DNA from 3 places in the Enterobacter pseudoroggenkampii genome. Region 3 is predicted to be linked to each of the others. Evidence: predicted binding sites of a transcription regulator. Region 3 holds the regulator's gene; each other region holds the start of a gene.
The links. The regulator PurR, encoded in region 3, represses purine synthesis genes. The targets are predictions, from matches to a motif close to CANGCAAACGTTTGCNTG.
Positions count from the first base shown of each region.

Region 1 (4,175 bases), on a different contig from region 3:
GATTTCATCTGGGTGGTCAGACGGTCGTTCGCGCCTGCAAATTTCTCGAAGTTGAAGCGTGGAATTTTGGTGACAACGTAGTCGATGGACGGCTCGAAGGACGCAGGGGTGCGGCCACCGGTGATGTCGTTCATCAGCTCGTCGAGGGTGTAGCCCACCGCCAGTTTCGCCGCCACTTTCGCAATCGGGAAGCCGGTCGCTTTAGAGGCCAGCGCGGAGGAACGGGACACGCGCGGGTTCATTTCGATAACAATCAGACGGCCGGTTTTCGGGTTAACGGAGAACTGCACGTTAGAACCGCCGGTTTCCACGCCGATTTCACGCAGTACCGCCATCGAGGCGTTACGCATGATTTGATACTCTTTGTCGGTCAGGGTCTGAGCTGGCGCAACGGTGATGGAGTCACCGGTGTGGATACCCATCGCATCGAAGTTTTCGATAGAGCAGACGATGATGCAGTTGTCGTTTTTATCACGCACCACTTCCATCTCGTACTCTTTCCAGCCAATCAGCGATTCATCAATCAGCAGCTCTTTGGTTGGGGAGAGATCCAGACCGCGTTCGCAAATCTCTTCGAACTCTTCGCGGTTGTAGGCGATGCCGCCGCCGGTGCCGCCCATGGTGAACGATGGACGGATGATGCACGGATAGCCCACGTCAGCCGCAACGGCCAGCGCTTCTTCCATGTTGTGTGCGATACCGGAGCGCGCGGTGTCGAGGCCGATTTTCTTCATCGCCACGTCGAAGCGGCGACGGTCTTCTGCTTTATCAATCGCGTCGGCGGTCGCACCAATCATGGTCACGCCGAACTCGGCCAGCACGCCCTGACGCTCCAGCTCCAGCGCACAGTTCAGCGCCGTCTGGCCGCCCATGGTTGGCAGCACTGCGTCCGGACGCTCTTTCTCGATGATTTTACGCACCACTTCCCAGTGAATCGGCTCGATGTAGGTTGCATCAGCCATTTCCGGGTCGGTCATGATGGTCGCCGGGTTAGAGTTCACCAGGATAACGCGGTAACCCTCTTCGCGCAGGGCTTTACACGCCTGCGCGCCGGAGTAGTCGAATTCACAGGCCTGGCCGATCACGATCGGGCCAGCGCCAAGGATCAGGATGCTTTTTATGTCTGTACGTTTTGGCATTGTCTTCTCGGCTCCTGATTATTTAGCGGTCTTACGGTATTGCTCGATAAGTTCGATGAAGTGATCGAACAGCGGCGCGGCGTCGTGTGGGCCCGGGCTGGCTTCCGGGTGGCCCTGGAAGCTGAACGCTGGCTTATCGGTACGGTGGATGCCCTGCAGGGTGCCATCGAACAGCGACTTGTGGGTCACGCGCAGGTTAGCCGGCATTGAGGCTTCATCGACGGCAAAGCCGTGGTTCTGCGCGGTGATCATCACCGTGTTGTTATCGATGTCTTTCACCGGGTGGTTACCACCGTGGTGGCCGAACTTCATCTTAACGGTGTTCGCACCGCTCGCCAGGGCCAGCAGCTGATGGCCGAGACAGATGCCGAATACCGGGATGTCGGTTTCCAGGAAGGACTTAATGGCGGCGATAGCGTAATCGCACGGCGCCGGGTCGCCAGGGCCGTTGGACAGGAAAATACCGTCCGGATTCATCTTCAGCACGTCTTCGGCAGACGTTTGTGCCGGCACCACCGTCAGGCGGCAGCCGCGGTCAACCAGCATGCGCAGGATGTTGCGCTTGGCGCCGAAATCGTAGGCCACCACGTGGAACGGCAGCTCGCTCTCTTTTTTCGCTTCCGGCAGGTCGCCTGAAAGCGTCCAGCTACCCTGAGTCCAGCTGTAGGCTTCAGCGGTAGTCACTTCTTTCGCCAGGTCCATGCCGTTCAGGCCCGGGAAGGCTTTCGCTTTTTCCAGCGCCAGCGTCGCATCGAGGTTATCACCCGCGATGATGCAGCCGTTCTGTGCACCTTTCTCGCGCAGCAGACGCGTTAACTTACGGGTATCGATATCGGCAATCGCCACGATGTTATGGCGCTTCAGGTAAGAAGAGAGGTCTTCGGTATTGCGGAAATTGCTGGCAATCAGCGGCAGGTCGCGAATGACCAGGCCTTGCGCATGTACCTGAGAAGATTCTTCGTCAGCAGCATTGGTGCCGACATTGCCGATATGAGGATAAGTAAGAGTAACGATTTGGCGAGAATAGGAAGGATCAGTGAGGATTTCTTGATAACCGGTCATTGAAGTATTGAAAACGACTTCCCCAACCGCCGAACCCGTTGCCCCTATGGCCCGACCGATAAACTGGGTTCCGTCTTCCAGAACCAATAGCGCTGACTTAATCAAAACACCCTCCAGAGAATATTCACTCACTTTATTTGCATATTAATTCATAACCATGTCATGGATCAATGCAAATGTGTTGCCAGCGGATTTTTGGCAAACGGCGGCATTCTGGGGATTTGGTGGGTAAAAGTCAACTTAAAACGGATATTTTGTTTAGTCTTTTGCAGGCCTGGCGAGAGGAATGAGGCTTAAGCGACAAAAAGATCAGGTAAATCACTGCGGAAAACGCTTGCGCGCCTGGTTTAATAAAAAATCAGCGGATGGAGCATCATAAAGTGGACCAAATGGTCAAAATTTACATTTCAGCAACGTTAATACGCAGCAATAGATAGGTTTTTATAGGCTTATAGCCTGATTAACATTGAAACAGTCAAAATAAAAGGGCAATAAAATATTGCCCTATGCAATCAAACAATTACGACTGCAATAACCACATCACGATGGGTAATAATGCTTACAAATTGTTGAGATCGAGCACATCTCGCATATCAAAAAGGCCATCTTTCTTATTTTTCAGCCACAAAGCGGAGCGTACGGCGCCGTTAGCAAATGTCATTCGGCTGGAGGCTTTATGCGTAATCTCGACACGTTCACCAATATCGGCGAACATCGCCGTGTGTTCGCCGACAATGTCACCCGCTCGCACGGTGGCGAAACCAATGGTGCCCGGTACGCGTTCGCCGGTGTGACCTTCGCGGGTATAGACCGCGCACTCTTTTAAATCTTTATCGAGTGCATGCGCAATCGCTTCGCCCATCGCCAGCGCCGTACCTGATGGCGCATCAACTTTGTAACGGTGGTGAGCTTCTACGATCTCAATATCGGTATAGTTGCCCATCACCTTCGCGGCCTTCTCCAGCAGCTTCAGCATGACGTTAACGCCCACGCTGAAGTTTGCGGCGAAGACAATCGCAATCTCTTTTGATGCATCCTGGATAGCCTGCTTGCCCGCGTCGTCAAAACCGGTGGTGCCGATCACCATCCCCTTGCCGTGCTGACGGCAAAACGCCAGATGCGTGAGCGTCCCTTCCGGGCGGGTAAAATCGATGAAGACATCGAAGTCCTCTTTTACCGCCTCCAGGCTGCTTTGCACGGTAACGCCCGTGTGGCCTGCGCCCGCCAGCTCACCGGCATCGGTCCCCAGAAGTGAAGAACCTTCACGCTCCAGGGCCGCGCCAAGCGCGACGCCATCCATCTGAAGAGCCGCCTGAATAAGCTGACGGCCCATACGTCCACCCGCGCCCGCAATGGCGACACGGATCTGTGCATCATGCATAGTTATTCTCTTACGTTAAAATGATGTAAACCGTTTTCAGATTAACCAGCCTTGAGAAGCACTGCCAACTGAAAACACCGATAATTAGAATTTAACGTGAAACCGACTTAAATATCAGTAAAAGACATGATTTTGTCGTCACGATAAAGTAACGGTTAAAAAAAAGGCCAGCACAGGAGGTGCTGGCCTTTCATCAGAAAAGGGACTATTCGACTTCGCGGGCATCAATGCGCAGTTCTTTCGGGACTTCGAAAACGATGTTCTCCTCACGTCCTTCCAGCGGCACCGCTTCGCCACCGCCCAGCTCCTGCAAACGGGAAATGACGTTCTGAACCAGAATATCTGGCGCAGACGCCCCGGCCGTCACGCCGACACAGGCCGCATGCTTAACCCACGCTTCCTGAATATCCGACGCGTCATCAATCAGGAACGCTGCCTTCCCCATGCGCTGCGCCAGTTCGGCCAGGCGATTGGAGTTAGACGAGTTTTTGGAGCCGACCACCAGCACCACATCCGCCTGTTCAGCCAGTGCGCGCACCGCTTCCTGACGGTTAGTGGTCGCATAGCAGATATCATCTTTACGCGGACCGACG
Region 1 covers NZ_JAPMLV010000002.1:179,126-183,300, forward strand. Annotated here, with positions in the region: gene carB (carbamoyl-phosphate synthase large subunit) at 1-1,139, opposite strand, end outside; gene carA (glutamine-hydrolyzing carbamoyl-phosphate synthase small subunit) at 1,158-2,306, opposite strand; gene dapB (4-hydroxy-tetrahydrodipicolinate reductase) at 2,761-3,582, opposite strand; gene ispH (4-hydroxy-3-methylbut-2-enyl diphosphate reductase) at 3,788-4,175, opposite strand, start outside.
Region 1: a site for PurR is predicted at 2,525-2,542, ahead of carA (glutamine-hydrolyzing carbamoyl-phosphate synthase small subunit). Genes of this name have one in related genera too.

Region 2 (4,175 bases), 990 kb from region 3:
ATGAACCTCAGCATGCGGTTCGCCGGCACGATAGTGAAACCCCTCCCCCACGATCTCGCCATCTTTGACGATAACGCACCCGACGTTCGGGTTAGGATGGGTAGTAAAACGACCGCGCTGCGCCAGCTTCATGGCTCTCGCCATGTAAATCTCATCCTGCATGAGCTTAATCCTGTAAGCGGGCGATCTCTTCGCCAAACTCTTTGATATCTTCGAAACTGCGGTAGACCGAAGCGAAGCGGATATAGGCGACCTTATCGAGCTTTTTCAGCTGCTCCATCACCAGGTTGCCGATCATTTTGCTCGGCACTTCACGCTCACCCAAACCACGAAGGTAAGATTTTATGTGGTTTAACGCCATTTCAACGTCGTCCGCGCTGACGGGACGTTTTTCCAGGGCCTTCAGCATCCCACTGCGCAGTTTCTCTTCGTTAAACGGCTCGCGCACGTCGTTGCTTTTTACCACGCGCGGCATTACCAGCTCAGCAACCTCAAAGGTCGTGAAACGCTCGTTGCACACCAGACATTGCCGACGACGGCGTACGGATGACCCTTCGCCCACAAGACGAGAGTCGATGACTTTGGTATCCACAGCGGAGCAGAATGGGCAATGCATACGGTATCCCTGTTATCCGGTTAACTAATTTTCATTTTACCCTGATCTGGCCTGACAACAAAGGAAGAGCTTTTTGAGACAAAGGATCTATGTCTGACACGATGATGCTGGCTACCATTAGGACGATCCGTTATTTCAAGGAAATAAACGCAATGACAAGACGTTACCTGAAAATTTTGCTGGTGGGGAGCCTCTTCACCCTTAGCGCCTGTGCACAGCAAACCGAAGTCCGTCAGATGAAACAGAGCGTGAATACGCTCAATACGGCGATGGACAAACTGAACAAAGAAACGGTGAAGATCACCCAGCAAAACGCGCTGAATGCTAAATCCAGCAGCGGGGTTTATCTGCTACCGGGGGCGAATACGCCCGCGCGGCTCAATAGTCAGATTGGCACGCTGAAAATGTCTCTGGTGAACGTGGCGGCGAATGCAAATGGTACTCGCGCAACATTACGCATCCAGGGAGAATCCAACGATCCGTTGCCAGCCTTCAGCGGCACCGTCGAATGGGGACAGATCCAGGGCACCACGGAGAGCTACCGGGAGGTGAATGTTAATCGTCAGCTGTTCACCGCACCGGCCAGCGTGCTGGCTCCGAGCGATGTTGACATTCCACTGCAGCTTAACGGACTGACTCCGGATCAGTTAGGTTTCATCCGTATTCACGATATCCAGCCCGCCGCTCAGTAACCCCTCTTTTAGCGGAGTGAAATGTCACTCCGCTAACATTTACATTTCGTATGGATTGGCAACATAAATGATTGCCGCTACAATCCCGGCCGTTTAAAGTACGCAAACGTGAACGCAATCGATTACGCGTGTGAGAGATATGTGAAACAACACATATTTTTGTGAGCAGGGATTCCTATAATAGGCACCGCAGAAACACGAAATATTTAGAAACGCAATTCGCGCATTTTTCACTCCCGGAAGGGAATTTCAATCAGTGGCATGATTATGAAAAAAACATTACTCGCAGCTGGCGCCGTGCTGGCACTTTCTTCCTCTTTCACTGTTAACGCAGCGGAAAACGATAAACCACAATACCTCTCCGACTGGTGGCACCAGAGCGTTAACGTGGTCGGCAGCTACCACACGCGCTTTTCTCCGAAGCTGAACAACGACGTTTATCTGGAATACGAAGCGTTTGCTAAAAAAGACTGGTTTGATTTCTATGGCTATATCGATATTCCTAAGACCTTTGACTGGGGTAACGGTAACGACAAAGGTATCTGGTCCGACGGTTCCCCGCTGTTCATGGAAATCGAACCGCGTTTCTCTATTGATAAACTGACGGGTACCGACCTGAGCTTTGGTCCGTTCAAAGAATGGTATTTCGCCAACAACTATATCTACGATATGGGCGATAACAAAGGCAGCCGTCAGAGCACCTGGTACATGGGTCTGGGTACAGATATCGATACCGGTCTGCCAATGGGCCTGTCTCTGAACGTGTATGCTAAATACCAGTGGCAGAACTATGGCGCTTCAAACGAAAACGAGTGGGATGGCTACCGTTTCAAAGTAAAATACTTTGTGCCAATCACTCAGGTTTGGGGTGGCCAGCTGACCTACATCGGCTTCACCAACTTCGACTGGGGCTCAGATCTGGGTGATGACAAGAACCGTACCAGTAACTCTATCGCGTCCAGCCACGTTCTGGCCCTGAACTACGATCACTGGCACTACTCTGTCGTCGCGCGTTATTTCCATAACGGCGGCCAGTGGAAAGGTGGGGATACCGTTAACTGGGGTGAGGGTGACTTCACGTCTAAATCAACCGGTTGGGGTGGCTACCTGGTTGTAGGTTACAACTTCTAATCAGTGTGGGTTTCGCCCGGTGGCGCTACGCTTACCGGGCCAACGATCCGAATGCAGGCCGGGTAAGGCGTAGCCGCCACCCGGCTTTTTACTGCTTAACCTTCCGCAAAAAATCTGCCAGAGACCTGTCCGCACTTTCGCTAAACCTCCTTTCCGTAGTCACAATATTGAGGCACCGGTCGAGCCGGAAACAGCGATAGTCATCGCGCCGTTCACACCACGCCGCCAGCAGCCAGCGCTCTCCCCAGAAGAACAGCCCCAGCGGCTGAACCTCACGATTAGACAGCTGTCCTGCTTCATCACGGTAATGCAGCGCCAGCACCTGTTGGGCGGAAATCGCCTGATGAATCCTGTCAAAGTCGCTGCGGGAGTGGCTTTGCATGCAAAAATCCGGGGCGTAGATCCGCGTCTGCTCCGCCTTTCGACGACTCTCCTCGGGCAGGATAGCCAGCACCTTTTCCTGAGCCGACTCCAGCTCGCGCGACAGCGATTCGCCTCCCCAGGTTTTGAGCAGGCGAATCGCGACGATCAGCGCCTCAGATTCCTTATTTGTCAGCATCAGCGGCGGCAGGTCAAAACCCGACATCAGCCGATATCCGCTCCCTGCCTCACCTTCCACCGGCACACCGGAAAGCGACAGGTCGCGGATATCGCGGTAGACCGTGCGCTCGGACACGCCAAGCCGGTCCGCCAGATGCGCTGCCGTTGTCAGACGCCTGCCCCGCAGGATCTGCACAATCTGAAACAAACGGTCAGCGCGTCGGGTCATATATTATTCCGTTCTCAGGCAGGTTGATGGAGGCCGACGCGGTTACCCTCGCTGTCGGTAAACAATGCGATAGTGCCAATGCCATGCGGCAGTTCCAGCGGGCCAAACACGCACTCGCCGCCCGCAGAGGCGATGCGATCGAGCGTGGCCGCCAGATTGTCAGTATGCAGGTAAATAATAGCGCCCTGCAAAGACGGTGTAACGCCGTCAAATTTTGCCAGAGCCCCGCCGGTACCCGGATCCTCATGTGGGAAAACGGCCAGCTCAGCGCAGTCCATTTTCTCGCGACGCAGCGCGAGCTGCATCACTGGCTCATAAAATTTGATAGCGCGATCCATATCCGTGACCGGAATTTCAAACCAGTTAATTACGCTTTTCATACATCCTCCTGACTCTTGTTTGGGTTCGAAAAGAGTCTACGACAGGGCTCCTGACAGCATACTGTCAGGAGTGTTTGTCAGGAGCAGATAAAAAAAATCCCGGTCAACAGACCGGGATTTCGATAACGCGCTAAACGTCGCTTTACGGCAGAATGGACGGCTGATCCGCCCCTTCTTTCTCAACTTTCTGCTGGAGCAGGTGCTCGCGCTTCATGCCGAGTTTCAGAGCCAGTGCAGATGCAACGTAGATAGACGATGCAGTACCGATGGTGACACCAATCAGCATGGTCAGCGAGAAGCCTTCCAGTACCGGACCACCGAAGAGGAACAGCATCAGGATCACCATCAATGTGGTACCGGAGGTGATCAAGGTACGGTGCAGCGTCTGGGTCAACGACACGTTAAAGATTTCGTACGGCGTACCGCGACGGATCTTACGGAAGTTTTCACGGATACGGTCAGAAACCACGATACTGTCGTTCAGTGAGTAACCGATAACGGACATCAGGGATGCCACAATCGTCAGGTCAATCTCAATGTGGAACAGCGACAGTATGCCCATGGTGATCACCACGTCGTGCGCCAGG
Region 2 covers NZ_JAPMLV010000001.1:111,737-115,911, reverse strand. Annotated here, with positions in the region: gene ribD (bifunctional diaminohydroxyphosphoribosylaminopyrimidine deaminase/5-amino-6-(5-phosphoribosylamino)uracil reductase RibD) at 1-162, opposite strand, end outside; gene nrdR (transcriptional regulator NrdR) at 167-616, opposite strand; gene OTG14_RS00550 (SadB/YajI family lipoprotein) at 769-1,308, shown strand; gene OTG14_RS00545 (nucleoside-specific channel-forming protein Tsx) at 1,576-2,439, shown strand; gene OTG14_RS00540 (helix-turn-helix transcriptional regulator) at 2,528-3,208, opposite strand; gene OTG14_RS00535 (VOC family protein) at 3,223-3,588, opposite strand; gene secF (protein translocase subunit SecF) at 3,731-4,175, opposite strand, start outside.
Region 2: a site for PurR is predicted at 1,420-1,437, ahead of OTG14_RS00545 (nucleoside-specific channel-forming protein Tsx). Genes of this name have one in related genera too.

Region 3 (4,175 bases):
GCTCAAACCGATGGCCGCCGGGCTGTAGCCCATATCGTGCAGAATGAACGGCGAGCCGGTAAGCCACGCGAAGAAGCTGGCCGAACAGGCGGCGTAAATCAGGACATTGCCGCGATACGCTTTGGCGCTCAGCAGGGAGGTGAAGGTAATCGGCTTCGCATCCGCATGCGCCTCTTTTTTATGCGCGGGCTTAAGGGCAAACGCCGGCAGCATCAGTACCAGCGTGATGGCAAACAGCGTGGCAAAAATGGCCTGCCAGTCAAAGTGCGCGAGGATCCAGCTGCCCAGCAGCGGAGCCAGGGCAGGGGAAAGACCCACCAGCGGCATAATGGTGGCGAAAATACGGTTTGTGCGGTTAGCCGGATAGTAGTCGGTCACCAGCGCCTGCCAGGTCACCGCCGCAGCACAGACGCCCACGGCCTGAATAAAGCGCAACACCAGCAGCCAGGTGGCATCGCGCACCCACAGCATCCCCAGGCAGCCCACGGCAAAAATGGCCAGACCCAGCAGCAGTACCGGTTTACGACCAAAGCGATCCGAGAGCGGTCCCCACAGGAGCTGCGCGAAAGCGAAACCGGCAAGGAACAGGCTCAGGCTGGCGCTGATGGCCGCCGCAGGGGTTTGCAGGTCTTCCTGCATCGCGGCAAACGCGGGCAGGTACATGTCGGTGGCCAAAAAGCCCAGCACGCTTAAGCCGCCGAGCCAGACTAAAAATCCTTTCCTGGGTTGCATTCTCTTATTCTCCTGAGGAGGCAGGTGTACGTTGGCGCAGAGTGTAGGGAGTGCAAAGCCGCTTGTGAAACGCTAATATTTGGCGGGTGCATTCAAATTTTTTGCAGGCAGAAAATGTGGTCAGATTATTCTCTTGAAGTGGTCGATGCTGTCGCGCGTAACGGCAGCTTTAGCGGTGCAGCGCAGGAGCTGCACCGCGTCCCTTCGGCCATCAGCTACACGGTGCGTCAGTTGGAGGAGTGGCTGGCGGTTCCGCTGTTTGAGCGGCGCCATCGTGATGTGGAATTAACGCCCGCAGGGGCGTGGTTTTTGAAGGAAGGGCGTTCTGTTATCAAAAAAATGCAGATCACCCGCGAACAGTGTCAGCAGATCGCTAACGGCTGGCGGGGGCATCTTTCCATCGCGGTGGATAACATCGTTAAGCCGGAACGTACCCGGCAGATGATCGTCGATTTCTATCGTCATTTTTCAGATGTCGAGCTGCGGGTCTCGCAGGAGGTGTTCAACGGCGTCTGGGATGCGCTGGCGGACGGCAGGGCAGAGATGGCAATCGGGGCCACGCAGGCGATCCCGGTCGGGGGACGTTACGCCTTTCGCGATATGGGGATGCTGAGCTGGAAGTGCGTGGTGGCAAGCGATCATCCGCTGGCGGCGATGGAGGGGCCGCTCAGCGATGATACGCTACGCAACTGGCCGTCGCTGGTGCTGGAGGATACCTCCCGTTCATTGCCTAAGCGTATCACCTGGCTTCTGGACAACCAGCGGCGGGTGGTGGCCCCTGACTGGGAATCGTCGGCGACGTGCCTCAGCGCCGGACTGTGCGTCGCGATGGTGCCCGTTCATTTCGCGCGTCCGCGCATCGATACCGGAGAGTGGGTTGAGCTGACGCTGGAGAATCCGTTCCCGGATGCGGCCTGCTGCCTGACCTGGCAGCAAAGTGATGTCTCGCCTGCGATGGCCTGGCTGCTGGATTATCTGGGAGACAGCGAAACGCTAAACCGGGAATGGTTACGGGAGCCAGCATAGCTGGCCCCGTAAAGCGATTAACGACGGTAGTCGCGGAACGGACCGTCCGCAACGGAACGGCGTTCGATAAGACGCGGGTGAACTTCAATGGACTGCGACTCTTCACGTTTGTTGACGATCCTGTCCATCAGCATATTGAAGGCCGTTTCGCCCAGCGAATCTTTCGGCTGGTGAATGGTGGTCAACGCTGGCGTGAAGAAACGCGCGTTACGCACGTTGTCATACCCGATCACGGAAATATCCTGCGGTACGCGCAGACCCAGCTCGTCGGCAGCGCAGAGCGCGCCCATAGCCATGATGTCACCCCCGCAGAAAACGGCGGTCGGACGGTGTGGCTGGGAGACGATCTGCTGCATTGCGCGGTAGCCCGACTCCGGCTCAAAGTCGCCCTGCACAATCCAGTTTTCCGGCACGTTGATCAGCGCTTCTTCCATCGCTTTCATAAAACCGGCCAGACGGCCCGCGCCGGTGTTGCGCTCCAGCGGACCGGGGATCACGCCAATCTCGCGGTGACCGCGTTCGATCAGATAACGACCGGCCATATAGCCGCCTTCAAAGGCATTATCGATAACGGAATCAGTGAAATCCGCGCGCGCTTCACCCCAGTCCATGACCACCATGGGAATATGGCGATACTCTTCGAGCATCGACAGCACGGATTCCGGGTACTCGGAACACATTACCAGCAGGCCATCAACGCGCTTTTGCGCCATCATCGACAGGTAGGCGCGCTGTTTTTCAATGCTGTTCCACGCGTTGCCCAGAATCAGGGTATAACCTTTCTGGAAGCAGTTTTTCTCAACCGCTTCAATGATCTCGGCAAAATAGGCCGCTTCACTGCTGGTGGCCAGCAATCCAATGGACTTGGTGTGATTAACCTTGAGGCTGCGCGCAACCGCACTTGGCGAATAGTGCAGCTCTTTGATCGCTGCCCAGACGGCGTTGCGCGTCTCTTCCGCCACAAAGCGGGTTTTGTTAATTACATGTGATACGGTTGTAGTGGAAACGTTTGCGCGTTTTGCTACGTCTTTAATTGTTGCCATTAAATGTCACTCCAGACCATATCCTAAACTCCTGAAAAACTTGAAGGTAAACGTTTGCCTTCTCTCACCCTTATCACGCAATCTTGAATTGCGGCACGCCGGGAAAACGACACGGGACGTCAGGAGGGGGTCAATGGCCGGTACGCTAATAAATTTAGCGTGGAATTTTGTCCTATCTTGATGAAAAGGGGAAGAGGTAAAGTGTTTATCAGCCTAAATCCAGGAAGATTTTTGACGTAAATTATGCAAAAATGAGCAGGCTCACTTTTCGTGGGGGGATTAAAAGGAGAAAAATTGATGAGTTCCGATCTGAAGTTTTCGCTGTTCACCACCGTTATTGTGCTGGCTCTGATTGTCGCGGCCGGTCTGACGGCTGCGCTGCACTGATTTACGTGGAGGGAGAGCCTTCTCCCTCCCGATCGACCCGATTGTTACTTCTCTGGCAAAAATCTTTTGCCATTTTGTTAACTTCTCATTTTTTGTGATTGATGTCATGCTTTCCGCTTCTTTGTTCTGTGTCACCACATGACACGGCATCCGGAGTTGACGCATGAAAATCAATTTTCCCCTGCTGGCCCTGGCGATTGGCGCTTTTGGGATTGGCACTACTGAATTCTCCCCGATGGGGTTACTGCCCGTCATCGCCCGCGGCGTGGATGTCTCGATCCCTGCGGCAGGGATGTTAATCAGCGCCTATGCTATCGGCGTGATGGTGGGGGCGCCGCTGATGACGCTTCTCCTTTCGCACCGCGCGCGCCGCAATGCGCTGATTTTCCTGATGGCGATTTTCACCCTGGGCAACGTGCTTTCGGCCATTGCGCCGGACTACACCACGCTGATGTTGTCGCGTATTCTGACCAGCCTTAACCACGGCGCGTTCTTCGGGCTGGGATCGGTCGTGGCTGCCAGCGTGGTGCCAAAACATAAGCAGGCCAGCGCCGTAGCCACCATGTTTATGGGGCTAACGATTGCCAACATTGGCGGGGTGCCTGCGGCAACCTGGTTGGGCGAGGTTATTGGCTGGCGGATGTCATTCCTGGCGACGGCTGGACTGGGCGTGGTCGCGATGGTGGCGCTGTTCTTCTCCCTGCCGAAAGGCAGCGCGGGTGAACGTCCTGACGTGCGCAGAGAGCTGTCGGTGCTGGTGCGCCCGCAGGTGCTCTCCGCGCTGCTCACCACCGTGCTGGGGGCAGGGGCGATGTTTACCCTCTACACCTATATTTCACCGGTATTGCATGACATCACCCACGCAACGCCTCTCTTTGTGACCGCGATGCTGGTACTGATTGGCGTGGGCTTCTCGATTGGCAACTATCTCGGTGGGAAATTTGCCGACCGTTCCGTAAGCGGCACGCTGAAGGGCTTCTTAACCCT
Region 3 covers NZ_JAPMLV010000001.1:1,101,530-1,105,704, forward strand. Annotated here, with positions in the region: gene punC (purine nucleoside transporter PunC) at 1-732, opposite strand, end outside; gene punR (DNA-binding transcriptional activator PunR) at 847-1,758, shown strand; gene purR (HTH-type transcriptional repressor PurR) at 1,776-2,801, opposite strand; gene cydH (cytochrome bd-I oxidase subunit CydH) at 3,099-3,188, shown strand; gene OTG14_RS05420 (MFS transporter) at 3,352-4,175, shown strand, end outside.